One region of the Stenotrophomonas sp. YJH_SMC_53 genome, then DNA from elsewhere that is predicted to be linked to it. Evidence: riboswitches for the same ligand, from Rfam matches in the RefSeq annotation. Region 1 holds a riboswitch; the other holds the start of a gene.

Region 1 (3,409 bases):
GCCCAGCAGCGTCGGCGCGAGCACTACGCCGATCACGAACTCGCGCACGCTGCGGCCGCGCGAGATGCGTGCGATGAATGAGCCCACGAACGGTGCCCACGAGATCCACCAGGCCCAGTAGAAGATTGTCCAGTCCGCCACCCAGGTGCTGCCGGAGAACGGTGACATGCGCAGGCTCATTGTCACCAGCTGGTTGAGGTAGGAGCCCAGCGTGGTGGTGAACGTATCGAAGATGAAGCCGGTCGGCCCCAGCACGAGCAGGATGGCTGCCAGCAGGGCAGCCAACGCCAGGTTGAAATTGGACAGCCACTTCACACCCCGCTCCACGCCACTGGCGGTGGACGCCATATACAGCACGAAGGCGACGGCAATGATGGTCATCTGCACCGGGACGGTAGCCTGCACGCCGAACACGCGCTCGATGCCGGCGGCGATCTGGATGGTGCCGAAGCCCAGCGTCGTCGCGACACCGATCGCGGTGGCGACCACTGCAGCGATGTTGACCACGCGACCGATCCAGCCGCGATGATGGCGGCCGATGATCGGCTGCAGCATGTCGCTGACCAGGCCACGGCCGTTGCGGTTGAACTGGAACCAGGCCATTGCCAGCCCGATCAGCGCGTAGATGGCCCACGGGTGCAGGCCCCAGTGGAAGAATGCATAGCGCATCGAGGCGCGTGCCGCATCCAGGCTCTGCGGAGCAAGCCCTTCCGGTGGCTTGCTGAAGTGCGAAATGGGCTCGGCGGCGCCCCAGAACACCAGGCCGATGCCCATGCCGGCGGCGAACAGCATCGACATCCAGCTGGCCCGCGAGAACTCCGGCTCGGCGTCTTCGCCACCGATGCGCAGGTTGCCGAAGCGTCCGAAGGCCAGGTACATCAGGAACACCAGGGCCAGGAACACCACCAGCAGGTACAGCCAGCCGATACCGCGGATGAGTTCGCCGAGGATGCTCTGCACCACGGTATTGAAGGGGCCAGGTGCAATACCGGCAAGCAGCACCAGCAGCAGAACCAGTGCGATGGAAACGCGAAACACCATGAAGGAGCTTCTCCGATCAAGGGATTGAGGGGAGCGAGCAGAGCTTGCAGCGAAGGGCCGGCGGCATGCAGCGCGAACCGGGCAGGGGCCGCGTCGGCGGCGAAGGACGCGTCGGTCGCGGGAGCGCGACCGACGTGCACGTTACTGAACGCGACGTCATGGTTCCGTTAACGAATAGCGATTGGGGTCAGATCCGGAAGCGGGCGGTCTATGCTCTAATGCACGCCAAGAAGCGGGGGTACCGAGGCCACGTGGCCACGGTTGAGACAGTCCCTTGGAACCTGATCCGGCTCATACCGGCGTAGGGAAGCTTTGCAATGCAGCCGTGCCCGGACTCCGCCCAAGGACCGTCCGGGCGCGGTCGCAGTGCGCCGCCGCTTCGTCCCTGACCTTTCTGGACGATGCCCGATGAACGCACAGCTCTCCGCCCTGCAGCAACAGGCCCAGCAACTCTCCGAATCCGTGACCCGGCCCATTCCCGGCTCGCGCAAGATCCACGTGCCCGGTTCGCGCCCGGATCTGCAGGTGCCGATGCGGGAGATCGCGTTGACCCGCACCCCGACGCTGTTCGGCGGCGAAGAGAATGCACCGGTCACGGTCTACGACACGTCCGGCCCCTACACCGATCCGGACGCGCGTATCGATCTGTGCGCCGGGCTGCCGGCACTGCGTCGCGGCTGGGTGGAGGAACGTGGCGATACCGAGCAGCTCGAAGGCCTGAGTTCGTCGTTCGGGCGTGATCGCGAGCACGACCCGAAGCTCGCTGCCGTGCGCTTCCCCGCCCGCAGCCTGCCGCGCCGTGCACGGGCAGGCGCGAACGTCACCCAGATGCACTATGCGCGGCGCGGCATCATCACGCCGGAAATGGAATTCGTTGCCATCCGCGAGAACCAGCGGCTGGAGACGATCCGCGATGCGGGCCTGCTGCAGCAGCACCCGGGCGAGGCGTTCGGCGCCTCGATCCAGAAGATCATCACTCCGGAGTTCGTGCGGGATGAAATCGCGCGCGGCCGCGCCGTGCTGCCCAACAACATCAACCATCCGGAAAGCGAGCCGATGATCATCGGCCGCAACTTCCTGACCAAGATCAATGCCAACATCGGCAACAGCGCCGTTTCCTCGGGAATCGCCGAGGAGGTAGAGAAACTGGTGTGGGCGATCCGCTGGGGCGGTGACACCGTGATGGACCTGTCCACCGGCAAGCACATCCATGAAACCCGCGAGTGGATCATCCGCAACTCGCCGGTGGCGATCGGTACGGTGCCGATCTACCAGGCGCTGGAGAAGGTCGACGGCCGCGCCGAAGCACTGACCTGGGAGATCTTCCGCGACACACTGATCGAGCAGGCCGAGCAGGGCGTGGACTACTTCACCATCCACGCCGGCGTGCTGCTGCGCTACGTGCCACTCACCGCCAAGCGGGTGACCGGCATCGTCAGCCGCGGGGGCTCGATCATGGCCAAGTGGTGCCTGGCGCACCACAAGGAGAATTTCCTGTACACGCATTTCGAAGAGATCTGCGAAATCATGAAGGCCTATGACGTGACCTTCTCGCTGGGTGACGGCCTGCGCCCGGGCTGCATCGCCGATGCCAATGACGCCGCGCAGTTCGGTGAGCTGGAAACGCTGGGCGAGCTGACGAAGACTGCCTGGAAGCATGATGTGCAGACCATGATCGAGGGCCCCGGCCACGTGCCGATGCAGCTGATCAAGGAGAACATGGACAAGCAACTGCGTGAGTGCGGCGAGGCGCCGTTCTATACGCTGGGGCCGTTGACCACCGATATCGCACCGGGCTACGACCACATCACCAGCGCGATCGGCGCGGCGATGATCGGATGGTTCGGCACGGCCATGCTCTGTTACGTGACGCCGAAGGAGCATCTCGGCCTGCCCAATCGCCAGGACGTGCGCGACGGCATCATGGCCTATCGCATTGCCGCGCATGCAGCCGACCTGGCCAAGGGCCATCCGGGTGCGCAGGTTCGCGACAACGCATTGAGCAAGGCGCGCTTCGAGTTCCGCTGGGAAGACCAGTTCCACCTCGGCCTGGATCCGGAGAAGGCCAAGGAGTTCCATGACGAGACGCTGCCGAAGGATGCGCACAAGCTGGCCCACTTCTGCTCGATGTGCGGCCCGCACTTCTGTTCGATGAAGATCACCCAGGATTTGCGTGACTACGCCGAAGCCGGCATGAAGGAGAAGTCGGAGGAGTTCCGCGCGGCTGGCGCAGAGGTCTACCACCAGGGATGACGAGTAGCCGGGTGCCGGCTGCCGGCCGGCGGCCGGTTGTGCAGGGGCCGGGAGGAGCGCTGGCCAGCGGCCGGCACCACCGCTCATCACGCCGCTCCCCGCTATGCTCCGCGCA
Region 2 (3,409 bases), on a different contig from region 1:
GCGGTCTGCGGCAGGAACCGGGACAGGCGGCTGTGCCGCTGCGGGGTGCCACGCTTGTCGTAGGCACGCTCGTCCAGGCGCACGAAGCGGCCACCGGCCAGCCACTGCCAGTCATCACCGAAGCTCATCCGGTCCAGCGCGAAGAACGCGGTCTGGCGGCTGTCCAGGCGTCGTGCGGATGGGCCCGGCATCTTCGGCGATGGCGCGAACACCGGCACCGGTGCCTCGTGGATGTTGCTGGTACCGACGTACTCGTTGACGCTCGGGCGCTTGTCCACGGTGCGGCGGAAGTAGTCGGCGCCGACGGTCAGCTGGTGGCCGACGCTGCCGGTCTCGAAGCGGCCACGCAGCTCGGCACGGGCCTGCTGGTTGCGGCGGGTATCGTCCGGGCTGCGGTAGTCGTAGACGTCGTAGTCGCCGTTGGGTGCGAAGTAGTTGCCCGGCACGCTGCCATTGGCACATTGCGCGGCGTAGTAGCAACCGTAGGCGAAGGCGACGTTGTCATCGATCACCGAACGGCTATGGCCCACCGATACACGTGATTGCCAGGCGTCGTTGAAGTCGTAGGTATGCAGCGCGGTGATGTTGGTGCTGGCGATATCCACCGGGCGCTGCCACGGCTGGTAGCCGAGCAGATGCTCGCGGTCGACACCGCGCGGCAGGTCACGCGCGCCCAGCAGCTGGTAGCCGGACACCGAGCGCTGCGAGCTGGTCTGGTAGTTGGCATCCACTTCCAGCTTGCCGCGCTCGCCGATCAGCCAGTCGGCGGCCAGCGAGTAGAAGTTGCGGCGGCCATCGGCGTGCTCGACGTAGGAATGGCTGGAATCCCATGCGGCATTCAGGCGCACGCCGAAGCGCGGGGTGATCCAGTGGCCGACATCGACGGCAACGTAGCGCGAGCCTTCCGAATCGGTGCCGAGCGTGGCGGTGCGCACTTCCGCCGGGCGCTTGCCGATGTAATTGATGATCCCGCCCGGCGCCATGACGCCTGCCGCCAGGCCGGCTTCACCCTTGAGGATCTCCACCGACTGCACGTTCTCCAGCGCCAGGCGTTGTTCGCCGGCGATGGACAGCCCGTTGAAGCGGTAGCCGGTGGCCGCGTCCAGTGCGAAGCCGCGGATGGCGATGTTCTGGTAGTAGCCCACCGGCGCGTAGGCATCACCCAGCGAGGCATCGTTGCTGGCCAGCTCGGACAGCGAACGTACCTGGCGGCGGTCGAGGTAATCGCGCTCGAGCACGTTCATCGACGCGGGCGTGTCCTTCCAGCTGCCGCCTCCGAAGGCATTCACGCGCGAGGTATCGTCCTTCGGTTTGCCGGCCTGCACGCGCACCGCCGCCAGTTCGGTCGGCGAGCGCTCGGCGCCGGTGGCAGCCGCATCGGGGGACGCTTCGGCCTCGCTGGCGTGCAGCGGCAGCGCGGCGCAGAGTGCGAGGGAGAGCAGGGTGGGGCGCAGGCAGCGGTTCATTCGGTTCGTCTTCGGACAACAAGGGAGACGAAGCGACGGCGCGCAGGTGCACCGGCCCATGACGGGGGGGGGCTGCGGCTCAAAGCTCCCTACGCCGGTGCAAACCGGATCAGGTTCCAAGGGACTCTCTCAGCCTGGCAGATCCAGGCACCCCCGCTTCAGGTGACCATTTCACTACAAATGGTACGGATTTGCGAGCGCCACCCAGGGTCAGATCCCTTTCCTGCGGAAAGGGATCTGACCCCAACGCTGCGTCAACCGGATCACGCGGCGGCGTGCAGGGCCTGCAGCAGTGCCTGCCCCGGGGCGGTATGGAACCACGCCGGATGGCCGAGCATGAAGGGCTGCCACGCCACATCGGCATTGGCGGTCGAGCCGGTGACGCCCTCGAAATACTCCACTTCGGACAGCGCGAAGTCGAAATGCACCATCGGCAGCAGGTCGGCCAGCAGGTGCACGCGTGCCGCCGACAGCGGCAGCACCTGGCGGTAGCCATCGAGCAACGCCAGCGCGATATCGATGCGCACCGCCTCCATGCCGCGCTCCAGCTCCAGCCATGCCACGGCGTTGCGCTCGATTGCGGTAGCCAGGTCGAACAGTGCACTGGTGGGCGAGGCCAGGCCGAAATCCAGCACGGTGCTGACCTGCCCGTCGCGCCACAGCAGGTTGGAGACATGCCAGTCGTTGTGCGCCCACAGCCGTGGTTCGTCGCGCAGGCGCTCGGCCAGTCCCGTGTGCCACGGCAGCACGTCACGCCGCAGCTGTGCTTCCCACGGAATGCGCGCGAGATAGCGGGCCAGGCCGGGGCGCGCGTGCAGACCTGCCTTGATTGCGGCGATCGGATCGTCGGCGCGGATCAGGTCGTCGCGCGCCACCAGCAGATGGGTGCTGCGCTGGGGCGCGTGGTAGCTGGCGGCGGCGCGGTGCAGCTGCGCGAGTGCGCGTCCGGCTTCGTGGGCCTGCGCGACATCGGTCAGCAGCGACCACGACACCGCGTCGCGGTACAGGTCATCGCCTGCGCCGACGTCGTGCAGTTCAAACGTCCAGTCACCGTGTTCGACCGCGGTGTGACCATCGGTCGCTGCCAGCACCTGCGTCACCGGCACGCCAGCAGCGTCGAGATGGGCGATGAAGCGGTGTTCTTCTTCCAGGCAGGCCGCGTTGCGCACGCTGTGGTGATGGCGCTTGATGAACACCGCGCCGCGCGTGCCATCGACGATGGCGGCAGCCGACAGCGGTCGCGGGCTGTGCCAGCGCGGTTGGCTGCCGCTGTCCAGCTGCGGATAGCACCGCCGCAACCACGCGATGTCCGCCGCGCTGATCGGTGGCCAGTCGGCAGCGACCTCGTCGTTGTTGAGGCCCTGCACGCGGTGGGAGGTAGACGTCATGCCGCAGCCCGAGAGGGGAAAGTCACATCCAAGGCTGCGCATTCAACGCCATGCGCGCGGCCAACGCAAACGGGCGGGTCATCGACCCGCCCGTTTCTGCCATCGGCAGGGTAACGCCGCCGTGCCGCTTACCAGCCGCGATGGCGACCGCGGTCGTGGTAGTAGCGGTTGTCGTAGTAACGCTCGCGCTGCCAGCGGCGGTCGTCGCCACGATTGTAGTAGCCGCTGCGGTAGTAGCCACGATCGTAACGGCGGTCGTAGCGATTGTCGTAATAGCGACGGTCGCGGCGGTCGGAGGTGGTCAGATTGCCGATTGCGCCACCAGCCACGGCACCGCCCACGGTGGCCGCAGGGTCGCCGTTGGAGAGCAGGTTGCCGGCCACGCCACCGACCACGGCGCCGACCAGGGTGCGCTTGTCCTTCCTCGACATCGCGCTGGCATCGCTGACCACGGCGACACCGGCAACCAGCGCCAGAGCCATCGCCAGACCACGGAAGCTGAGTGTGGAAGTACTGAGCATGTTCGTTCTCCTGTGAGGTGCATGCCACGCTGGG

What was found. Region 1 has a riboswitch for thiamine pyrophosphate ahead of thiC (phosphomethylpyrimidine synthase ThiC). Riboswitches for the same ligand answer to the same signal wherever they lie in the genome.
Region 2: it holds a riboswitch for thiamine pyrophosphate, as region 1 does, so the genes downstream of both, AC5P7X_RS16590 (TonB-dependent receptor) here and thiC (phosphomethylpyrimidine synthase ThiC) in region 1, are expected to answer to the same signal.

The regions. Positions count from the first base shown of each region.
Region 1 covers NZ_JCAFTF010000001.1:454,055-457,463, forward strand. Annotated here, with positions in the region: gene AC5P7X_RS02045 (BCCT family transporter) at 1-1,041, opposite strand, end outside; TPP riboswitch at 1,266-1,367, shown strand; gene thiC (phosphomethylpyrimidine synthase ThiC) at 1,450-3,294, shown strand.
Region 2 covers NZ_JCAFTF010000011.1:56,647-60,055, forward strand. Annotated here, with positions in the region: gene AC5P7X_RS16590 (TonB-dependent receptor) at 1-1,466, opposite strand, end outside; TPP riboswitch at 1,536-1,631, opposite strand; gene AC5P7X_RS16595 (phosphotransferase enzyme family protein) at 1,730-2,854, opposite strand; gene AC5P7X_RS16600 (glycine zipper 2TM domain-containing protein) at 2,983-3,375, opposite strand.